Regions from separate parts of the Alkalibacterium psychrotolerans genome, predicted to be linked through region 1. Evidence: riboswitches for the same ligand, from Rfam matches in the RefSeq annotation. Region 1 holds a riboswitch; the other holds the start of a gene.
What was found. A riboswitch is a leader RNA that binds a small molecule or an ion and turns the genes downstream of it on or off. The one in region 1 is predicted to bind lysine.
Positions count from the first base shown of each region.

Region 2: another riboswitch for lysine. It lies ahead of ACYVLS_RS11175 (Na+/H+ antiporter NhaC family protein); the one in region 1 lies ahead of ACYVLS_RS07945 (aspartate kinase).

Region 1 covers NZ_BAAGPH010000045.1:2,712-14,566, forward strand. Annotated here, with positions in the region: gene ACYVLS_RS07910 (PTS fructose transporter subunit IIABC) at 1-278, opposite strand, end outside; gene pfkB (1-phosphofructokinase) at 279-1,202, opposite strand; gene ACYVLS_RS07920 (DeoR/GlpR family DNA-binding transcription regulator) at 1,199-1,948, opposite strand; gene ACYVLS_RS07925 (YfcC family protein) at 2,108-3,613, opposite strand; gene arcC (carbamate kinase) at 3,640-4,587, opposite strand; gene argF (ornithine carbamoyltransferase) at 4,655-5,668, opposite strand; gene arcA (arginine deiminase) at 5,726-7,012, opposite strand; lysine riboswitch at 7,370-7,548, shown strand; gene ACYVLS_RS07945 (aspartate kinase) at 7,653-8,855, shown strand; gene ACYVLS_RS07950 (aspartate-semialdehyde dehydrogenase) at 8,892-9,884, shown strand; gene dapA (4-hydroxy-tetrahydrodipicolinate synthase) at 9,886-10,767, shown strand; gene dapB (4-hydroxy-tetrahydrodipicolinate reductase) at 10,769-11,500, shown strand; gene dapD (2,3,4,5-tetrahydropyridine-2,6-dicarboxylate N-acetyltransferase) at 11,503-11,855, shown strand, end outside.
Region 2 covers NZ_BAAGPH010000137.1:15,366-27,220, reverse strand. Annotated here, with positions in the region: gene gcvT (glycine cleavage system aminomethyltransferase GcvT) at 1-1,098, shown strand, start outside; gene gcvH (glycine cleavage system protein GcvH) at 1,169-1,555, shown strand; gene gcvPA (aminomethyl-transferring glycine dehydrogenase subunit GcvPA) at 1,640-2,995, shown strand; gene gcvPB (aminomethyl-transferring glycine dehydrogenase subunit GcvPB) at 2,997-4,460, shown strand; gene ACYVLS_RS11180 (SDR family oxidoreductase) at 4,600-5,385, shown strand; lysine riboswitch at 5,481-5,650, shown strand; gene ACYVLS_RS11175 (Na+/H+ antiporter NhaC family protein) at 5,733-7,454, shown strand; gene ACYVLS_RS11170 (O-acetyl-ADP-ribose deacetylase) at 8,031-8,549, shown strand; gene ACYVLS_RS11165 (DUF305 domain-containing protein) at 8,551-9,012, shown strand; gene ACYVLS_RS11160 (DUF368 domain-containing protein) at 9,077-10,015, opposite strand; gene ACYVLS_RS11155 (ClC family H(+)/Cl(-) exchange transporter) at 10,144-11,667, opposite strand; gene ACYVLS_RS11150 (ClC family H(+)/Cl(-) exchange transporter) at 11,700-11,855, opposite strand, start outside.

The sequences.
Region 1 (11,855 bases):
TCTAATGCATCGTAGTCTACTCCTCTAGATGATTTTGCGAAAAGAACGGCTGCTTCTTTGACCGCTTTGTTTTTAGAGTGAGGCATGGCAATGCCATTTCCCAGTCCAGTTGATGTCTGGCTTTCTCGGTTCATAATCCCTTCTTTAAATGTCCGCTTGTCTGAAATAACTTCTTTTTGAGCTAAACGATTGATCATCTCATCTATGACGCCTTCTTTAGTTGTTGCTTGTAAGTCCATGATCATTAAGTCTTTTCTCAACACATCATTGATTTGCATTTACATTTCCTCCCATTTTTCAATTGTTATCGTGTTCAATACGTTAGTTATGTCTTCTTTTGTGGCCAGGTCTTCATTAAAAGCAGTGGCCGATCCACACGCCAGGCTGTATTTAAATGCTTCAACGGAATCTTTTGTATCCTGATACAGTCCTACAAAGCCTGCAACCATTGAATCTCCTGCACCGACTGAATTGATTAGTTTTCCAGGTTCTGCTTTTCCATGATAGATACCCGCATCTGTAAACAGCACAGCTCCGTCTTTACCCATAGAGATGATGACGTTTTCTGCACCTTGTTCTCGTAAGTCTTTTCCGTAATTAATGAGGTCATCTTTGCTTTTAATTTCAGCTGAATAGAGTGCCTCCAGTTCATGAATATTGGGTTTTGCCAGCAGAGGATGCTTGTCTAGCGAATCCATCAATTCCTTACCTGTTGTATCTATAACAAAGGAGGCCTTCCTTTCTGCAATGTGCTTAATGAGTGTCTGGTAAAAATCAGCTGGCAGACTAGCAGGTTTGCTTCCTGAGAGAATGACTACATCATCAGCATTTAAGTTGTCCATCTGTTTAATTAACGCTTCCTGTTTATCTGCATCGACGTGAGGACCAGCCCCATTGATTTCTGTTTCTGATGTGCCTTTTATTTTCACATTAATACGTGTGTCGTCCTCTACCTTTACAAATTGTGTCTCGATTGCGTTAGCTGCAAGCTTACTGTTTATGAATTCACCTGTAAAACCACCGAGAAAGCCTAACGCTACCGATTTTTTGTCCAGTTCTTTTAAAATGCGTGAAACATTTATGCCTTTACCACCAGGGAATTTGTCGTTTTTATCAAATCGGTTTAATTCTCCCAGTTTCACTTCATCGGTTGGGTAGATGACATAATCGATTGACGGATTAAGTGTTACTGTATAAATCATTTGCTCACCTCTATAACTTTCGTTAATTCTGCTATTTTTTTTGATAAGGGGGTTGAATCATTTGTTATAATCGTACAGTCATCAACATCGGCAACTTTAACAAAGCTGACTTCTCCCAGCTTAGACTGATCTGCTAAAATATACGTCTCGTTTGAGTGTTCAATTGCTTTTTGTTTGACGGATGCTTCTTCAATATCGGGAGTAGTTAAACCATAGTAGGGATCCACTCCGTTCATTCCCATAAAAGCTTTTGAGAAATGCAAGCTGTCTAACTGCTTTTCTGCAACAGTTCCAATAATGGCCTTCGTTTTTTGTTTAATTTTTCCACCTAATAAAATGGTATCGACTTTATTATCTGTCAAAAGCTCGGCGTGGGGTACGCCATTGGTCACCACAGTTATATTTTTATCTGCCAATAACGGAATCATTGCAAAGGTCGTTGATCCAGCATCTAAATAAATCACATCATAATCATCCACTAAAGCAGCCGCATACTGGCCAATCCGTTCTTTTTCATGAGTGTTTTTGACTGTTTTATCTTCCATTGATGCTTCGGTCATTGCCTTGCGTTTCTTTCTCGCACCACCATGAATGCGTACGAGCTTGTTTTGTTCTTCCAAAGCAGTCAAATCACGTCGGATAGTCGATTCTGAATGGTTTAGCTCCGCTACCAAGTTCTGTATGGTCACCGTATCTTTTTGCTCAAGCTGATTCAAAATATAACTATACCTATCTTCTGTAAGCACTTTCTTCACCTCTTCACATGAATTTTATCACGATAGATAAAAACAATCAATCATTTTCTTTCGAAAACAGTCATTTTCTTTCATTTGTTTCCTGCCTAATAAAAATGACCGGCACATAGTTATTTATGCGCCGGCCTAATCCTGTAATTTTCACTTCATTTAATAAATTACTGCACCTATCGCCATGAGTATGCAGGATACAACGAAGAGTATGCCTAGAAGTTTTGCGGTGAACCGCCACCAGGTGGACAGCTCAACCCCAGCGATTGCCAGGGCCCCCATGACCACACCGAATGTCGGGTTGACCAGGTTGACAATACCACTGGCTGACTGGAAGGCTGTGACTACTATATGCTGAGCCACACCAACAAAGCTTCCAAGTGGGCCCATTATGCCCATTGTGGCTGCCGCCAGTCCTGAAGTTGAAGGGATTAAGAATGACATGGGAATATAGAATACATAAGTGAATATTGAGAATAGAACAGGTGAGAGCCCGTCCAACATCCGCTCACCGAAATTCAAAATTGTAGCTGTAATCATCCCTTCATTCATAATGACCTGAATCCCTCTGGCTACTGCTACAATCAAGGCAACACTCAACAAATCCTTGGCTCCCTCTACAAAGCCAGATACAATTTCCTTTTCAGGCAGCCGGTATACTAGACCGATAATGACGGCCATCATAAAGAACAGCATGGTGATTTCCATGAAATACCAGTCGCCCAGTGGAATCATCTGCTGGCCGAGAAGTGTTCCAATAACTGGGAGTCCCATGAGTGTCTCGTTAATCGTTTCAAAGAATGTCCAGTCTTCATTCAGCAGCGTCCATGGGACTAAGCCCAGCACCATGATAACGAAGGCAAGCGCAAAGAGTAGCAGGACAATTTTCTGTCTGCCTGTCAGTTTCTCGTTTGTCTCTTTCAGCTTGAATTTTTCTTTGTTCTTTTCGTAATCTTTATAAACGAGTGATTTTTCCGGATTCTTTTGAACTTTCACAGCATAACGGTATACATACAAAGTAGCAATGACATACGATATCGCAAAAAAGGCGAGTCTTAACCCAATGCCTTCACCTGGACTGATACCAACTGCCTGTGAAGCGACACCTGTAGCAAAAGGATTAACAGTAGACCCTAAAACCCCGACTCCTGCACCAAGAAGTATAATACCCACGGCAACGAGTACATCAAAGCCTACTGCGACCATCACAGGGATAATCAAAGGATAAAAAGCAATGGTTTCTTCCGCCATTCCGTAAGTGGAGCCGCCTAAAGCAAAAATAAACATCAATAGAGGAATCAGAAACTTCTCTCTGCCTCTGTTAGCGTTTACAATTTGAGCAATACCTGTATCAAGCGCTCCTGTTTTATTAACGACGCCAAGGAAGCCACCGACTACTAAAATGAATAACGACACTTCAATAGCTCCTGGCGTCCCTTCTGTTCCCAGCATCCCTTTTACTGGGGCCATGAAAATGTCCCAAATCCCTTGCGGATGCTGTTCGGCATAGGAGAATGATCCTGCGATTATATTCCCTGCTTCGTCCACTTCATAACTTCCAGCGGGAACGAACCAGGTAAGGATGGACATAAATACAATAATAATAAATAAAATGGTAAATGAGGTAGGCATGGACTGCAATTTTTTCTTAATATTACTGCTCATCTTCACTCCTCCTTAATTAGATAGGCTTAACTACTCGTGATAATCGTCCCTCCTTTTTCGTTTATAACAGCCTGGATGTTTTCCAATGATGTAATGACTGCCTTGCCAGCTGGATTGGCCTCGACAAAGCTCACAGCTGCTTCAACTTTAGGCAGCATACTGCCTGGTAAAAACTGCTTCTCGTGGATATATTGTTTCATGTCTTCAACCGACACTTCTTCAAGCTTTTTCTCATCGGGCTTCTGATAATTAATCAGGACGTTTTCTACGCCTGTCAGAATGACGAGTAGGTCCGCTTTCAGACTGGCTGCGAGGGTTTGAGAAGCGAAATCTTTGTCAATCACCGCTTCAACACCTTTGAATTGGCTATGCTCGTCTTTTATTAAAGCGACACCGCCGCCTCCCACTGTGATAGGAATGACACCCTGGTTAACGAGCATATCAACTACATTGACTTCTTTAACCTTTACGGGCCTTGGGGACGGAACGACTTTACGCCAGCCTCTACCTGCATCTTCTATAAATGTAGCGTCAGTGTTTTGCATCTCCGCTTCCGCCTCTTCTTTGCTTAAAAATGGCCCAATAGGTTTTGTCGGGTGTCTGAAAGCTGGGTCACTTTCTGAGACTTCCACTAGTGTAACGAGGGAAACAACTTCTTTCGTTAAGCCGCGTTTGTGGATTGCTTTGGATAGTGCCAGTTGGAGCCAGTAGCCGATACTGCCTTGTGTCATAGCCACACAGGTATCCAACCGCATAGCTGGATTTTTCGGTGTATCTGCCGCTGACTGCTGAAGCAGCAGATTCCCTACTTGAGGACCGTTCCCATGTGTCACGATGATGTCGTCTCCATTTTCCACAAATTGAACAATGTATTCTGCTGTGCGTTCCAATGCCTGTTTCTGAGCTTCTGCTGAAGCGTCCGTGGTTAAAATAGCATTTCCTCCGAGCGCAATGACAATTTTACGATTAGACAATCCCATCACTCGCTTTCTGAATAATGTCAATCAAACTATTATTCTGATACCTCATGGCTGGCTTGCCTTAGACTTTTGGTATAAATAAATTGCCTAAAGTAGCGGCCATAATGGCTTTAATCGAATGCATGCGGTTCTCAGCCTGATCAAAGTGTCTGGCGTGGCTGCTTCGGAATGCTTCATCTGTTATTTCCATTTCGGACACACCAAATTTACTCTCCACCATTTTGCCGTACTCTGTTTCTGTATCGTGGAAAGCAGGCAGACAGTGCAGCAGAATCGTATCGTCTTTTCCAGTGGCGCGAATCATATCCATATTGACCTGATAAGGCGTCAATAAGTTGATTCGCTCTTCAAATTTATCTTCTTCGCCCATGGACACCCACACATCTGCGTATAACGCATCCGCATCCTTCACACCTTCACTCACATCATCAGTAATCAGTATGCTACTGCCCGATGTTTTGCCGTACTCTTTCGCCATTTCGACCAGGTCGTCATCCGGGAAAAGGGATTTCGGGGTGACGATGTGGACGTTGACTCCCAGTATCGCTCCTGTGACGAGCAAACTGTTTGCTACATTATTGCGACCGTCTCCGGTATAAACTAGCGTCAGTCCTTCCAGTTTTCCAAAATTTTCTTTCAGTGTCATGTAATCAGCTATCATTTGAGTTGGATGCCACTGATCGGTCAGTCCGTTCCATACCGGTACACCTGAATGTTCTGCGAGCAGCTCGACGTTTTTCTGCAAGAACCCTCTGAATTCAATCCCATCGAACATGCGCCCCAATACTTTTGCTGTATCTTCTACAGATTCTTTATTGCCAATCTGAATATCGTTTTTGCCCAGATACTCAGGAAAAGCTCCTAAGTCATTCGCTGCTACTGTAAAAGCCGCACGGGTACGCGTAGATGCTTTCTCGAATATGAGGGCAATATTCTTGCCTTCCAGATAACGGTGAGGGATGCCTTTTGCTTTCAGCTCCTTTAAATGAATAGAGAAGTCGATAAAATACATCAGTTCCTCTTTAGTAAAGTCTTTTTCCGCCAGCAGGCTTCGTCCTTGAAAAACATTGTGCATGGTTTGTCCTCCTTAAGGTAAATGATTAGTGTCCATCCATCCTACTTTTTAAATAACCTAATGCTGTTCTACATCTTTACGGACTAACGGCATACTCATACACCGTGGACCGCCTCTTCCTCTTGAGAGTTCACTTGAAGGGACTTCGATAACTTTTATGCCATTGTCCCGCATCAGCTGATTCGAAACATAGTTACGGTCATAGGTAATGACGACTCCCGGAGCAATAGCCAGGGTATTCGATCCGTCACTCCATTGTTCTCTAGGTGCCGCAATAACGTCTCCGCCGCCACATTGAATAAGGTTCAGCGAATCAACATTGAGAGCCTTCTTCAGTACTTTCTGCAAATCAGTTTCGTGGGTGATGCTGAAACTGTCTGAGTCCTGCTTCCGTTCCAGAACATAGGTGTCGATTGACCCGTCCAGTCTTAAAATACCCGGGTGAATTGTGAATGCGTTTCTGTCTATCATGGTAAATACGGTATCCAGGTGCATCATTTCGCGCACATCAGGAATTTTAATAGCCAGGATAGTATCAAAAGAGCTGTTCTTTTTGAAGAGAGAATGCGCCAGTTCCTCGATGGCTTTTGGTTGAGTACGCTGAGAAATACCAATGGCCAGTACTTTATCTGTTAAAACCAGCTCATCGCCGCCTTCCATGAAGGTATCTGACTTGCGGTCACGCCACATCTCAATCCCCTCACCTTTGAAGCGTGGATGATAGCGGAATATAGTTTCCGTAAAGAGAGTCTCGCGACGTCTGGCTTTAAACGTCATGGTATTGATGGTCACACCATTTCCCATAGCAGCTGCCGGGTCGCGTGTAAAATAGAGGTTCGGCATCGGATCCATGTAAAAGGGGTAGTCTTCTGTATCAACGATATCAGCCAGATGTCTGGATTCCACCTCGATTGCGGTTTTTCTAACTCCGGCCATAATCGTTTCAACCATATCCAGAGTTTCTTTAGACAGCAGGTAAGCTTTCAGGGCAGCCGCAACGGTTTCTGATTGCATCTCTGATTCCTTCAGCATTCTATCTACAAATTCCTCTTTGATATCTGCGGCATCAATTGCTTCTGCGGTAAGTTTTTCCAAGTAAACAACTTCCACACCATTTTCTCTCAATACATCTGCAAACTGATCGTGTTCTTTCTGAATTACCGGCAGATGTGGGATTTCATCAAAAAGCAGGCGCTCCATACTGGCAGGCGTTAAATTCTCTACTTCCTTCCCTGGCCTTTTCAGCAATACTGTTTTAAGTTCACCTATTTCCGAGAATACATGAACAGGTTTTTCAGCAGCTCTTCTCGGCTCATTAGCAGCCTCACTCCGTTTTGATTTCATCATATTTCCTCCTTTGTATTTTTCACCTCCATGATAACACTTTCACAAACCTATTGGAAATTTATGCACTCGATAAGGGGTAAATGAGTTAAATACAGCATAACATTATAAAACGTGTATAAATATTTGTTGATACTTTACCCTGCCTGCACCGAGCAGACTAGATGGTTGTTTATTGCTGCTTTTATTCTTATGTATACCAAAAACATTCATTTACTGTATTTAATTTAGAGGCTGATTCCATTCATGTAAAAAAGGTGTTAATAGAAGCCTGGTTATCTGATTTAAAAAAAATGAGAACTTGCCTTTACTTATGATTAAATTGTTGTTAAGATTATATAGAAAATTACATAACTATTTTATGGATGAGGCGCAAAAATCATCAGTACCTATTAGTTGAAGACCTGTAAGTCTGATAGGGAAAGGGAAATTTGCCGAAACACGTTAGACTTTACAGAGACTGGCGCGTTGGGCTGTATGTGAACAATATACAGACTGCCGTATGGCTTTTTGCTTAACGGAGTGCTTCCACTTGTGACTATACTTTTTGGAACAAGTCGGCATTCCCGGCTTGTTTTTTGTTTATCTAAAAACAAGAGCAGCCCGTCTTTAAAACTCAGATAGTTAAAAAGGAGTCGCTATGAAAAGAAGTGTATTGAAATTTGGAGGATCAAGCGTTGCTGATTTTCTGAAAATTAAGAATATTGCTGAACATCTTAAAACTAGGATTGAACAGGACGAACAGTTAGTAGTTGTTGTATCTGCCATGGGGAAAACTACCGATAACCTCCTTCAATCCGTCAATGAGTTGACAAAGCGTCCTAATGATAAGGACTTGGCTATGCTATTAACGACTGGCGAGCAGCAGACAATCTCATTTTTGTCCATGGCCCTTAATGATTTGGATGTCAGAGCCAAACCGCTGACAGGTTATCAGGCCGGTATCGAGACCATCGGCAAACACATGAAGAGTAAAATATCTTCCATTAAAACCGAGGTCTTTAATAATTTGTTCGAAGAGCATGATATCGTTATTGTGGCCGGCTTCCAGGGATTCAATAAAGAAGGCGAACTGACCACTCTTGGTCGCGGCGGTTCGGATACGACAGCCGTGGCTATCGCATCAGCTCTGGATTGTCCCTGTGAAATCTACACCGATGTCACAGGTGTCTTCTCCACCGATCCGCGCATCTTCCCTGAAGCCAAACGATGGAACACGGTATCTTTTGAAGAAATGATGGAGATGGCTGCCCTGGGTGCCGGTGTACTCGAGACAAGAAGTGTGGAGCTGGCAAACAATAACAGCATCCCTATCTATTTAGCTAAAACATTATCAACAGAGAGAGGAACATGGATTGTGCCAAATGATCAGATACTCGAACGCAAAGCTGTGACTGGGGTCGCTTTAGATAAGGAAATGGCTCACGTCACCATTACATTTCCACATGAAAGTCAGGGGTTTTTAAAGCAGTTATTTGTTAAACTGGAAGAAGCAGAGATTAATATTGATATGATTTCTCACATTCAGAATCAGGACGGTCTGCAGCTGTCTTTCACCTTCAAGGAGTCTGACGAAAGAGATTTAAACGGGCTTTTTGCTTCCCTGAAAGCAGACTACCCGGATTTGTATGTCAAAATTGAAAGCACCTACTGCAAAGTTTCTGTCATAGGTGCCGGAATGAGAGACATGACCGGTATTGCGTCAAAAATTTTCAAAACACTGCTTGATGCGTCCATCCCCTTTTACCAGGTCACCACATCTGAAATCAGTGTCTCCTATGTCATCGATGCAGAAAACGGTGAAGATGCTACACGTCTGCTCTGTCAGACCTTTGATTTATAAATGCAGGAAACTACTCATACAGAAAGGAATTTTTACATGACCTCCATTGCACTAGTCGGGTCCACAGGTTTAGTCGGACAAACGATGCTACAGCTTCTTGATGAAGAAGCGATTCCGTTTGACTCCCTTACCCTCTTCTCTTCAGCTCGTTCAGCTGGAAAGGAAATTACGCTTAAAGGTAACAGCTATATAGTAGAAGAACTGACCGAGGATAAAGTCAGAAACAGTCAGTTTGATTACGTACTCATGTCCGCTGGCGGCGGCATCAGTCAGCAGTTCGCGCCTTTATTTGAAGAAACAGGAGCGGTTGTCATTGATAATTCAAGCGCCTGGCGCATGGATCCGGCAATCGACTTGATTGTACCCGAAGTGAACAAGCCGTCGCTTAAACGTCGCATCATAGCGAATCCGAACTGTTCAACTATTCAGTCGGTTGTCCCCTTGAAGCCGCTTGCTGAAAAGTATGGATTGACCCGCGTCGCTTATACAACCTATCAGTCTGTCTCCGGTTCCGGCTGGAAAGGAATCGAAGATCTGGACAGAGGTGAAAAAGGCGAAGCGCCTCAAAATTACAATAAGCCAATTTACCATAATGTCATCCCGCAAATTGATGTCTTTATGGAAGACGGCTACACTAAAGAAGAACAGAAAATGATTCATGAGACTCAGAAAATCCTGAATCAGCCTGATCTGGCTGTCACTGCCACATGTGTAAGAGTCCCCGTGCCTCATGCTCATGCTGTTGCGGTCAATTTCACGTTAAAGGAGAGCCCATCAGTAGAAGAACTGAGAGAGCTGCTAGGAAGCTTCCCAAATATCATTGTCCAGGATGACCCTGAACATGAAGTATATCCAACGCCAATCGAAGCCGCTCATAAAAAAGGCGTGTACGTCGGACGCATTCGTCGCGACCCGAGCCTGCCAAACAGTTACCACCTCTGGTCAGTGAGTGACAACATCTTAAAAGGCGCGGCCTGGAACGCTGTCCAAATTCTTAACCAACTACTTGAAGGAAAGGATGTCAACTAATATGACCCGATTATTTACCGGAGCTGCCGCTGCAGTAACGACACCATTCAAAAACGAAGAGGTAGACTATAACGCTTTTCGTAAGCATTTAACTTTTTTGAAAAACAATCAGATTCAGTCATTTGTCGTCAATGGAACAACCGGCGAATCTTCCACTTTAACGTCTGAAGAGAAAGCAAAACTGCTGAAAATCGCTGTTGAAGTCGCTGATGGAGATATCTCAGTGATTGCCGGAACTGGATCGAATAATACTGCTCAGACCATCGCTGCATCAAAAGAAGCAGAAGCGTTGGGAGTTGATGGTCTACTTGTGATTACCCCTTACTACAATAAGACAAGCCAAAAAGGTCTGCTGGCCCACTTTAATGCAATTGCCGATGCTGTATCCCTTCCAGTTATGCTATATGACGTGCCTTCTCGAACCGGTATGTCAATTGAACCGGCCACATTGAAGGAACTGGCTCAGCATCCAAATATTGTTGCGCTGAAAGACGCTACCGGTGACTTGGCACATTTCAGTCGCCTGCAGGCTGTCGTCGATGACAGTTTCTCCTTCTACAGCGGGAACGACGACCTCGCCCTGCCATACTTTGCCCAAGGCGGACACGGAATCATTTCAGTCCTGGCTAATGCTCTGCCTGAAGCATACCAGCAGATGTACACTCATGCCCTGTCTGAACCGTCAGTTGCTCTTGGCATTCACCGTAAGCTGTTTCCTCTAGTTGACGCACTAGGCATGGATGTTAATCCGATTCCTATCAAGGCACTCGTAAGCCATTTAGGCTACGGTAACTACAGTTTGAGACTGCCTCTCGTCTCTCTTGAAAAAGAAGAGGTTTCCCAACTGACCGACTTGCTTGATTCCATTAGAAAGGAAGGATAATATGAGGATATTGCTCGTAGGCTATGGCGCAATGAACAAACGTGTCGCTGCCCTGGCAGAAGAAAAAGGCCATTCTATCGAAGGCGTTGTGACTCCTGATAAAGACGGCTGTCCTTATCCGGTCTATTCTTCCTTCAGTTCAAACCTTCCCGAAGCGGATTGTGTCATTGACTTTTCCCACCCTGAATTGACCAAGTCTCTCTTACGTTCAGATTATAACCATCCAATGGTTATCGCGACAACGGGTGAAAAAGACACGCTGCTTGAACTCATGGAAGATAAAGCGACACAGACTTCCGTCTTCTTCAGTGCCAATATGAGTTACGGCGTGCACATCGTCACAGAACTTCTGGAACATATTGCACCACTGATGGACAATTATGATATTGAGATGATTGAAAAGCACCACAATCAGAAAATTGATGCGCCGAGCGGGACATTAATCAAACTGCTGGACGCTATTAAGGCTAACGGACGTTCGGATGCCGAGGAAGTGTACGACCGCAGCAAGACTGACCAGAAACGTGAGAAAAAAGAAATTGGTGTGTCCACTATCCGCGGCGGCACCATCGTTGGAGAACATGAAGTGCTGTTCGCCGGCCTCGATGAAGTCATATCCATCAAGCACACAGCTCAGTCAAAAGACATTTTTGCCAATGGAGCGCTGAATGCTGCTGAAAAACTGATAACAAAAAATAACGGATTTTATACGTATTCTAACTTAGGAGTGTAATGATGAAAAACTTTAAAGCAGAAGAAATTATTCAATATATTAGCGAATCGAACAAAACGACCCCTCTAAAAATCTATGTGAACACCAACCTGAAAAAGGACGACTTCCCCAGCACATTTAAAGTATTTGGAGCTGAAGGCAGCTACACTATCTTTGCCGATTTAAATGACTGGCAGCCCTTTTACGATGCCAACAGCAATGACCTGACTGATCTGGTTATCGAGCAGGACAGACGCAACTCAGCGATTCCCTTGCTGGATGCTACGCGTGTCAACGCCCGTATTGAACCGGGATCCTTTATCCGTGAACATGCCGTCATCGAAAAAAATGCCGTCATTATGATGGGTGCCGTTAT
Region 2 (11,855 bases), on a different contig from region 1:
ACACAATTGAAACGAACACCTTTATATGATTATTATAAGGAAAACAACATTAAGGTGGTTGATTTCGGATCATGGGCTCTACCTATTCAATTCACCAAGCTGATGGATGAACATCATGCGGTGAGAAAAAGTGTAGGCCTGTTTGATGTGTCCCATATGGGAGAAATTGAAGTGAGTGGAGAGCAGGCGACCAAATGGCTGAATCGACTCATTACAAACGATCTGGCGTCAATCGGACCTGACCAGGCAATCTACACTCTGGTTACAAAAGAAGACGGCGGCATTCTTGATGATATCATTATCTTCAAGAAAAGCGAGACCAATTATCTGCTTACCCCTAACGCATCTAATACAGCTAAAATTAGAGACTGGCTGCTGAAGCATCAGGATGGATCAGTTGTCATCAACGATCAGTCGCTGGAGACAGGCTTGATTGCCATTCAGGGACCCAAAGCTGTTGAGGTTGTAGCGGCTGTTTTCGGAGAAGAAGTCAGAGACATTAAAAACTATCAGTTCCAGCAGAACGTCAGCTCGCAGGAGTTTGACAATGTATTGCTATCCAGAACAGGTTACACAGGAGAAGACGGCTTTGAATGTTACATCAACTGGAATCAGACTGAAGCTTTATGGAAAGCGTTCCTTAAAGAAGGAGAAGCTTACAGCATTACAGAGTGCGGTCTAGGGGCGCGTGATACGCTGCGTCTAGAAGCGGGTATGCCACTGTATGGTAATGATCTGTCAGAAGAGATAACGCCACTTGAAGCAGGCTTGCGCTTTGCGGTGAAATGGGATAAAGACGAGCCCTTCATCGGACAAAAAGCTTTGGAAAAACAGAAAGAAGCAGGTGCAGAATACCTGTCGCGCGGATTTGAACTGCTGGAAAGAGGCATTGCACGCGAAGGCTACCCGGTTTATAATGATCAGGACGAAGAAATCGGGGTCGTCACATCAGGCACAAAATCACCTACTCTGGAAAAGAGTATCGGCTTTGTACGGATGAAAAAAGCAGCCGGCAAACTCGGCGATACTGTGTACATCCAAGTTAGAAAAAACAGAGTCCCAGCGAAACTGATTAAAAAAGCATTTTTAAAAAATTAAAAGCTGAACAAGTCGTTTTGCTCTAATTAACTAAATTAAAAACTAAAAAACCTAGAAAAGAGGAATTGTCATGACAGATAAAGAAAAATTATATTTCACAGAAGAACACGAGTGGGTAGAAGTAGTGAGTGACGATTATGTCCGCATCGGAATTTCTGAATATGCAACAGAACAGCTGGGAGATATCGTCTTTGTTGAGCTTCCAGAAGTGGATGCAGAACTGGATGCTGAAGACGAGTTTGCAACAGTAGAATCAGTTAAATCGACGTCAGAAATTTATGCGCCGGTAAAAGGCACGGTTGCGAAAATTAATGACTCCCTTGAAGATGAGCCGGAAAAACTGAATGAATCACCTTTTGAAGAGGGTTGGCTGATTGAAATGAAAGCATCAGAAGCAGTGGATGTTTCCGGCCTGATGGATGCCAAGGCATACGAAGAGTTTGTTTCAAACCTATAAAATTAAAATGTAACGGAAGAGAGCAGGCAGCAGTGTCTGTTCTTTCTCCTACTTAAAACCATTTGAGGAAAAGGAGTGACCCTTTTGACTAAACTGCACCGATACTTACCGACGACTGACCAGGACCGCAAAGATATGCTGGAAACGATTGGCGTGTCTTCAATTAAAGAATTGTTTTCTGATATCCCTGAGTCTACCCGCGCGACAAAAGATAAAGCCATTGAACTGGAAGAGGCTCTAAGTGAACAGGCTCTAACAAAACATATGAAAGAACTGGCTGCTAAAAATATTACAACTGAAAACCATGCTTACTTTTTAGGTGCCGGTACGTATGATCATTACAGCCCCAGTATCGTCAATCATGTTCTGCTTCGTTCAGAGTTCATGACGGCGTATACCCCATATCAGCCTGAAGCGAGTCAAGGGGAACTTCAGGCCTTGTTTGAATTCCAGACCATGATGTGTGAATTGACGGGCATGGATGTGGCTAACTCTAGTTTATATGATGGCTTCACATCACTTGGCGAAGCCTGCAACCTGGCTGTATCCGCTACAAAAAAACAGACCGTTCTTTATTCGAAAGGGCTGCACCCTCAGGCTAAAGAAGTCATTGCGACTTATGCTTACGGAATGGAATACGCCGTCAATGAAGTTAAGCTGGACGGTACACGCACTGATTTGAATGAACTGAAAAACCAGATCAACGAGGACACAGCCGCTGTCATTATCCAGTATCCGAACTTCTTTGGAACGATTGAAGACTTGAAAGAAATTAAACAGTTGATGGAAGATTCTAAAGGTCTCTTAATTGTCATGGCCAACCCATTAGCTCTGGCAACTCTTGAAAGTCCTGGGAAACTGGGTGCTGATATTGTTGTCGGGGATACCCAGCCGCTTGGCCTGCCAATGAGTTTTGGCGGACCGCACTGTGGTTACTTCGCAGTCAAGAAAAAATTCATGCGTAAAGTTCCGAGCCGCATTGTCGGTCAGACTACGGATAAAGACGGAAAGCGCGGCTTTGTTATGACCCTTCAGACACGTGAACAGCACATCAGACGTGAAAAAGCGACATCGAATATGAGCTCAAATCAGGCACTCTTTGCTCTGGGATCGTCTGTATTTCTGGCGGCAGTCGGTAAAGTTGGTCTGGTAGAAATGGCTCAGCAGAACATTAATCATGCGCACTACCTGAAACAGGCTCTTGAAGACAAAGGTGTCACCGTGTTATCCGGAAATGATTTCTTCAATGAATTTGTCGTGAAACTGGACCGCAGCTTCTCAGAGGTAAGCGATGAGTTGCTCGATAATAAATTTGTTCCCGGCTATGATGTGTCAGAAGAATTGAACGAAGACAATGCCATGCTTTTATGTGTGACAGAAAAACGGACAAAAGAAGAAATGGATACACTTGTTTCATTATTAGCAGGGGAGGGGAAATAATATGACCACGACTTATGACAAATTATTATTTGAAATTTCCAAAGCAGGCCGTAAAGGCTATAGCCTGCCGGAATCCTCTGTTGATGCCTTTGACTTGAACAGTGCTGTTCCTGACCACATTGTAAGAGAAGAACCTGCAGAACTGCCTGAATTGTCAGAACTGCAGGTTATGCGCCACTATACTAACTTGTCAAACAAAAACTTTGGTATCGAAACAGGCTTTTATCCTTTAGGATCCTGTACGATGAAATACAACCCTAAAGTAAATGAAGACATTGCCCGCTACCCTGGTTTTGCCAATATTCATCCGCTTCAGCCAGTGAAAACGGCTCAGGGCGCTTTTGAACTAATGCACAGACTGGAAGAAAACCTGAAAGAAGTAACCGGTATGGATGCTATTTCGCTTCAACCAGCAGCTGGTGCACAAGGCGAATGGGCTGGACTGTTAGTCTTCAAAGCCTATCACCAGGCTAATGGGGACGGTGAGACACGTAAAAAGATTCTCGTTCCCGATTCAGCACACGGCACCAATCCAGCCAGTGCAGTTGTCGCCGGCTATGACGTTGTGGAAATCAAGTCCAACAAAGAAGGACGAGTCGGCGTCGATGCGTTGAAAGAAGCGGTTGGACCGGATACAGCTGGTCTAATGCTGACGAACCCGAATACCTTAGGCTTGTTTGAAGTGGATATTGTCGAAATTGCTGAAATAGTTCACGAAGCGGGCGGACTGCTGTATTATGACGGAGCCAATGCGAATGCTATATTAGGCAAGTCCACACCTGGCGAAATGGGCTTTGATGTGGTTCACCTGAACTTGCACAAAACATTCAGCACCCCTCATGGAGGTGGCGGACCGGGATCTGGTCCTATTGGAGTGAAAGAGTACTTGAAAGACTTCATGCCATCACCGCGTATTGAAAAAGAGGGAGATACGTATTCGGTCACGACTAATCACAAGCAGTCAATCGGCCGCGTGAAAGGCTACTTTGGTAACTTTGGCGTCAACGTTAGAGCGTATTCCTACATTCGTTCTATGGGAGCGGAAGGCCTGCAGCAGGTTTCTGAAGATGCGGTTCTGCACGCCAACTATCTGAAAGCACGTCTGTCGCCATACTACGACACGCCGTATGCCTCTCACTGTAAACACGAATTTGTCTTGAGCGGTAACCGACAGAAGAAACTGGGTGTTCGAACGCTCGATATTGCCAAACGTTTACTTGATTATGGTTTCTATGCACCAACCGTCTACTTCCCGCTGATTGTTGAGGAATGTCTGATGATTGAACCGACAGAAACGGAAGCAAAAGAAGAACTGGATGCCTTTGCTGATGCGATGATTGAGATTGCCAAAGATGCAGAGTCCAATCCGGAAACCATCACCGGTGCACCATTCCATAAAGCCGTTAAACGCTTGGACGAAGTGACCGCTGCACGTAAACCGGTTGTGACTTACCAGAAAAATTAAGGTACACAGTCTGATCTCAGCAGAAAAGGCGTAGTCATTGCCTGAACTGTTGGAGTAAGCTAAACTGAATACTATTAAATGAAACAGGCTCTTTGGCTTCCCAGTTGAAAGAGTCTGTTTTAATAGGGAGAGAATGTATATGGATTTGCATTTAAAAGGGAAAACGGCACTGGTTTTGGCTTCAAGCTCAGGTTTAGGGAAAGCTATTGCAAAAGAACTGGCTCTGGAAGGCGCAAACGTCATGCTGACCAGCCGTAGCAAGGATAAACTTCTGGCGGCTAAAAGGGAAATTGAACTCGTTGCAAAAGGGAAAGTGGATTACATGGTTTCAGATTTGACGGACGGAGAGAGTATTAAAAGTCTGGTTGATGTGACCCGTGATACTTTTGGACCGATTTCAATTCTGGTGAATAATACGGGAGGGCCGCCAGCCGGCTCATTTGACGATTTGACCGATCAGCAGTGGCAGAAAGCATTTGACCTGACGCTGCTCAGTTATATCCGCACCATCCGCGCCGTGCTGCCCGATTTGAAAGAAAACGGTGGGCATATTCTGAACAATACGTCATCATCAGTGAAGCAGCCAATAGACGGCCTGTTGCTCTCAAATGTATTCCGGATGGGAGTCCAGGGCTTATCGAAGAGTCTGTCACAGGAACTGGCAAAAGACGGGATTATGGTCAACACCATTGGAGCCGGACGTATTGAAACCGACCGATTGACCGAACTGGATTCCAGTCGTGCCGAGCGTGAAGGTAAGACGAAAGAAGAAGTCCAAGCAGCCATAAAAGAGCAGATTCCGGCCGGCCGTTACGGCGAGCCGAAAGAATTTGCCAAGATGGCAGCCTTTTTAGTATCAGGTGTGAATACTTATGTCACCGGTCAGACTATTCTCGTTGACGGCGGGTTGACAAAAGCTTATTAGTTGGGCAGTACCTTTTCTTAGAAATGGTTCATTTTTTGAAAATAGGGTTGCATAAAAAGACAGAAGATTGTAAACTATATAAAGTTGAAAACTGAAAAAAAGATAGAGGCGCAAAGAAAAAGAGTATGGACTAAGAGGGTGACTCCCGATGACTAGTGCAAAAAGGGTTCTTTGCCGAAGAGAAGGTGAGCGTCACTTGCTTTCTCTGGGCATTCGTTTAATAAGCGGGTGACTGTCACGACATTCGTGGAGCACTATCCTTTAAATGCTGTCCTTATTAAGCATCTGGGGAACTGTTCCTGGGTGCTTTTTTTCTGTTTTAAAAAATGAAATAGGAGATTTTACTTATGAAAAAACGCATTGTACTACCCCTTGCAGCTCTGCTGTTATTAATACCAACACCTGTTTTCGCCGAAGAGGTAGAAGCCGGCATGGCCTCGACTTTAGGAGCCGTGACTCTGATTCCGCCACTTGTGGCTATCGTATTGGCTTTTATCACTAAAAACGTGGTACTGAGCCTGTTCTTCGGAATTTTTTCCGGGACAGTGATTGCCCAGTATGCGGGTGGAGCCAATATTTTGTCTGGTCTCATCTTTGGTTTTACTGATATTGTGGACTATATTCTGGAATCTCTGGCGGATCCGTGGAATGCCGGAATTATTCTTCAAGTCCTCGTCATTGGTGGTCTAATTGCTTTGATCACGAGTTCTGGTGGTGCGCGAGCGATAGCGGAAAGTCTTGCCAGGAAAGCCAAAGGTCCAATCAGTACACAGCTGGTTACGTGGGCACTGGGACTGCTGATTTTCTTTGATGACTATGCTAATGCCTTAATTGTCGGACCAATTATGCGTCCGGTATCTGATAAAATGAAGATTTCCCGTGAACGTCTGGCTTTTATCGTTGATGCAACTGCCGCGCCAATCGCCGGTATCGCACTGATTTCAACGTGGATTGGCTATGAAGTCGGTCTGATTAACGATGCCTATCAGTCTATCGGAATGGATGTGAATGCCTATGGGGTCTTCCTTCAAACCATTCCTTACCGTTTCTACAATATTCTGATGCTGTTTTTCGTTGTCCTGACGTCTGCAACCTTGCGCGAGTTCGGTTCAATGAGAAAAGCTCAGGAACGTGCGCGAGATACTCATGAACTGATTGCCAAAGGGTCAACTGCTGTGAGCGAAGATGAAGAGTTGGAAGTCATCGCTAAAGGCAAACCTTCCATCTGGAGTGCACTCGTTCCAATCGGCTCTCTGATAGTCTTCAGTTTTATCGGTTTTTACACTGATGGACGCCAGACCTTACTTGAGTCAGGCGATGCCGCGATTATTGATACGATTCAGAACTCTCCGTTCTCCTTTGTCACATTAAGAGAAACCTTCGGCGCTTCTGATGCCTCTGTTGTTCTGTTTCAGGCAGCTTTAATCGCCAGTATCATAGCCTTAGTCATGGGTGTGTCAAAAGGACACTTTACATTTGGTAAAGGCATCGACATATGGGTCAACGGAATGAAGACATTGATGATTACCGGAGTAATTCTTCTGCTAGCTTGGTCACTTTCAGGCATTATGGGAGAGTTGGGAACAGCTGATTACCTGGTGTCCCTACTAAGTGATACAATGCCGCCATCCCTGTTGCCGACCGTTATTTTCCTGCTGGGGGCTGTTATATCCTTTGCGACAGGAACATCCTACGGAACAATGGGTATTCTGATGCCGCTGGCTATTCCGTTAGCAACAGCTATGCAGCCTGAAAATGCAGAGTTTATCGTTATGTCTGCTGGTGCTGTTCTGACCGGTGCCATTTTCGGGGATCATTCTTCACCGATTTCAGATACAACCATTCTGTCTTCCATGGGTGCGGGCTCAAACCTGCTGGACCACGTTAAGACGCAGCTGCCATACGCTTTGACGATTGCCGGTATATCCATCGCATTCGGTTACCTGCCTACTGCATTCGGCTTGAACGTCTATATTGTATTGGCGATTGCCTTCCTGGCCGTCATTGCTGTAGTCTTCATCTTCGGTAAAAAAGTCGACACAACTGCACAACTGGAAAAAAGTAAATAACAGATGAAAAGCAGGCTGTCCTAAATTAGGGTAGCCTGCTTTTTTTTGATATACCGTGAATAGCAAGTTTTTTTAACCAAAACAAAGAAGGAGATGAAACAGAAGTGCTGTTTCATCAAGAACCATTTTAATAGGGCGATGCTGTGAATCATAATTGATGGGGTTAAATATAAAATCAACACCATTTAATTAGATGGCAAGGGAAAGGAACCTATAATTGCAAGTAAGTATTAACTGAGATGCTCTTTCAAATTGAGTTGGCTGAATAACCTGGGATAATAGTAACCGGGGTAGAGACTCCCAGCCTAGTTGGCCGAATAACCCAGTATTACAGTAACTGGACCAGAGTCTCCGAGCTGAGTTGGGTGAATAACCCAGTATTAATGTAACTGGGAAAGTCACACCCAATGAGTTGATACTATCTCTCTTAAAATCTAATAAAAGACATTTTATAACAGTTTAGTTGATACTCAATGGACATTGAGTATCCTCCTTCGACAAGGCGTATTCATTGCAAGAATTACTCAGTTTTCTTACCATTAAATCAAACAATGTGTTAGTGAAGGAGAGAGCAAAATGGAAATAAAAGTCATTAGAGAGGACATCACCAAACTGGACGTGGATGCGATAGTGAATGCGGCCAACAAGTCTCTTTTAGGAGGCGGAGGCGTTGATGGGGCGATTCACCGAGCTGCCGGTCCCGAGCTGAAAGAAGCATGCAGAGAGCTGAACGGAGCAGAAACCGGCGAAGCTAAAGTCACACCTGGATTCGAATTGCCTGCTGATTATGTCATCCATACTGTGGGGCCTGTTTACAGTGACGGCAATAGCGGTGAACCAGAAAAGCTGAAGGATTGTTATAGAAACAGCTTGAAGAGAGCGAACGAAAAAGAGCTTAAGACAGTAGCTTTTCCTGCCATCAGCACAGGAATCTACGGTTATCCGATAGAAGAAGCCTCCGCTATAGCTGTGCATACTTTACGCGAAGAAGCTGCTAGTAATCAGTCAGTCGAAACAGTTTACCTTGTCGCGTTTGATAATAAAACAGAAGAGGCTTTAAAGAAGAGTCTGGAAAATAAGGAAGGGGATAAATAAAATGAAAAAGTATATCCGTTTTGGTCTGATGATTCTAACATCGACCGTTATTATGTATTTTCTAATGTATCTGAATATCTATGAAATCAGTCATTTCGAGTTCAGTCAGACGCGAATTTTTATGGCTATTATGATGGGAGCTGTCATGGCGGTTGTCATGCTTCTGTTTATGTGGAATATGTATACCAATAAAAAAGTTAATGCGGCCATTCTTGGGTCCGCGGCAATAGTGTTTGCCCTTATGCTGTTTCTCGTCAGAAGCCAGTCAACAGTAGATGACACGTCCTGGATGAGAGCAATGATTCCACACCATTCCATCGCTATTCTAACAAGTGAACGGGCAAACCTTGAAAATCCACGAGTTCAGGAGCTTGCTGACGAAATTATAGAAGCACAGGAAAGAGAAATACAAGAAATGAATGAGCTGATTGAAGAACTTCAAAATGAATCAGAAGAAGATTAAACAGTTACAAAAAACTCCCTCGCTTTTCCATAAGGAAAGGCAAGGGAGTTTAGTTATTGGATTATCAGCGATCAGATAGGGGTTTTGACTCTTCTGGAATAGCTTCCGTGGAGTCTTTAGTTTGTCCAATAGCATAAGTCAGTGCATAACAGGCTGCAGCAATAATAACCGCAATGAGGAGCCTAACCAGACCACCGCTGCCGTCGAGATCAGCAAGTGCATTTGTATTGGATACCACTGCTACCGGTGAAGCCATAACCAGTCCTAAAATAGAGGCATAAGTGAAGCCCGGTTGAGTTTTAAAGAAGTAATCAATCACTTTACTGATTAATATTATACCGACAACCATTCCTAAGGCATATACCAGCAGGAGAATAGTAAAAGGAATCAGATTTTCCATATTAAAGGTACCCAATGCTTCGGTAAAGCCGTTGATTGTGTAAATGACGGCATAATAATAACCGATAATCAGCATGAGTAGGGACCCGCTGACCCCAGGAATAACCATTGCAGCAGCCGATATCAGGCCAACAAAGAATAAGGCAAGCATCGGACCAACTTCAAGAGATATGCTTTGAACGCCTCCGCCTGCCACTTCAGCCACTCCCATCCATGCAACCAAGATGAAGAAGAGGATAAACAAGATAATATGAACAGGGCCAATCGCTTTTCCTTCCACTTCAAGACTCTTTCTGAAAGAGGTGCGTAAGATAGGCAGACCGCCTAAAATCAAGCCGACAAAGGCAAAGGCAGTGTAAAGTGTATATGATGCAAGCAGCCATTCAATCACCATTGAAAAACCGGCTACGCCAATTAAAGCACCGATAATCAAAGGTACCAATATTTTCAAACTGGCTTTCTTTTCTTTTCGGACATGAGTAAATGCATGAATCACGTCATCGTAAATCCCGAAAGAAACAGCCATCGTTCCGCCGGATACTCCGGGAATAATATTTGAAATACCGATAAACAAACCTTTTATTGCCATCCATATGTAATGCATAATGTGCTCCTTTTTATTAATTCATGAGTAGTGTGTACGAGCTTCATTTTACCACATTTAAAAAATATTAATAGCACTAAAATACCCTCATTCCCACTATTGATATCGGAGAATAGGGGCAGAAGATATTAATTTAACTTGTTGATATATTTTTTGACTTGTGTCACAAATCCTTGATCGCAGGCAATTTGAAGTTCATCCCCTGACAACAGTACAGTATCGCTGTGAGGCATAAATTCATTACTGTGGCGTTTTATCCGAATACATTTTGCATTATAGGGCAATAATAATTGACTCATATGCATGCCATCCAAGTAGCTGTTAGGTTCGACAAAAACATCCATGTGAATTAACTTTCCTTCAAAAACGGTTGGAAAGCGACTCGTTTTATTGTAAAGAGTTATTTCATCTATTGGTTCAAGTCCAAGTATATCAGCTATAATATAAGCGGTCAGACAGACTACAGCAATCGGCATCATTTGTGTAATAGAACCTGTTATTTCTGTAAGTAGTACTATTGCTGTTAACGGCGCTTTTGATATAGCTGTAAAAAAGCCACCCATTGAAAAAATAACGAAATTTCTAATAAATTCATCTTCAAGTCCTGTTCCTCTAAGCACTAGATTGCCGAAAATCCCACCTAAGACTGCACCAATAGTCAGCATGGGAATCAGCATCCCAGCAGGTATGCCTGAACCATATGCAATATGAAAGGCGATAAAGCGAAAGGCGAGTATGGCAAGAAGAGTGAGTGTTGCCGTCCTCACAGATGCGATATCAGTAATGACTCCCGTTCCGCCACCCAGCATGTCTTCCCAGAATAGTCCAGTCGGAATGACAATCAAAAACGGAATAAAGCCTAGTAAATAAACGGGAATAGGTAACTTGGCGTACAGTCTGGGTACAATAAATACTGTTTTCTGAAAAACCCATCCAGCTACAGCTAAGAACACACCTAAAACGGCCAGATAAAAATACTTATCAAGCGGGAACTCAGCCATTCTCCCTAAAGCCAGTGCAGGCTGGGAGCCAAATATGTAGAAAGCAATAAAGTTAGCTGTAACCGATGCAGAGAAAACAGATAAGATTAAAATTCCGGAAAAACGGTGATGCACTTCTTCTAAAATAATAACTAAACCAGTTAAAGGAGCATTAAAGGCAGCAGATAGACCTGCTGCTGCACCACTTGAAATGAGTATGTTCTCCTGTGATTTATTACCTTTTAACAGACTGTTGATGCCCTGACCAACTACTCCTCCAACTTGAATGGATGGTCCCTCTCTACCTACTGGGACACCCATACCCAAGACAAGGGTACTGCCTATGAACTTTCTCCATAAAATAGACCACCAGTTTAACTTCAGGGTACCCTGCAATTGCCCCTTTAACTCGGCTACTCCATTTCCCTGAATATCCGGATCATCTCTGCCCATTAATATAACTAAAAAGGCTATAAAAAGAATCACGGTTGTCCACCCAAGAATCCATAAAGGTTGTTCTCTAAGAAATGCATAGACTATTGGCATAAAGTTTAGGGTAATATAAATGGCCATTCGAAAGGCGCTGACCACTGTACCAGCAACAGCACCTACAAGAATACCTTTCATGACGTAACTGATTTTTGACCAGTCTATATATTTTGTATGTTTCATAAATAACTCCTTAATAATTCAGGCATAAAGTCTTAATTCTGTTTATCAATAGCTTTTTTAACTTCAGCAACAAAACCGGCATCGGTGGTGATAATCAGTTCATCGCCAGCCCAGAAAACAGTATCCTGATGCGGAATGAATTCGTTGTCGTGGCGCTTAATTTTCGCTAGACGTGCCCCGAATGGCAG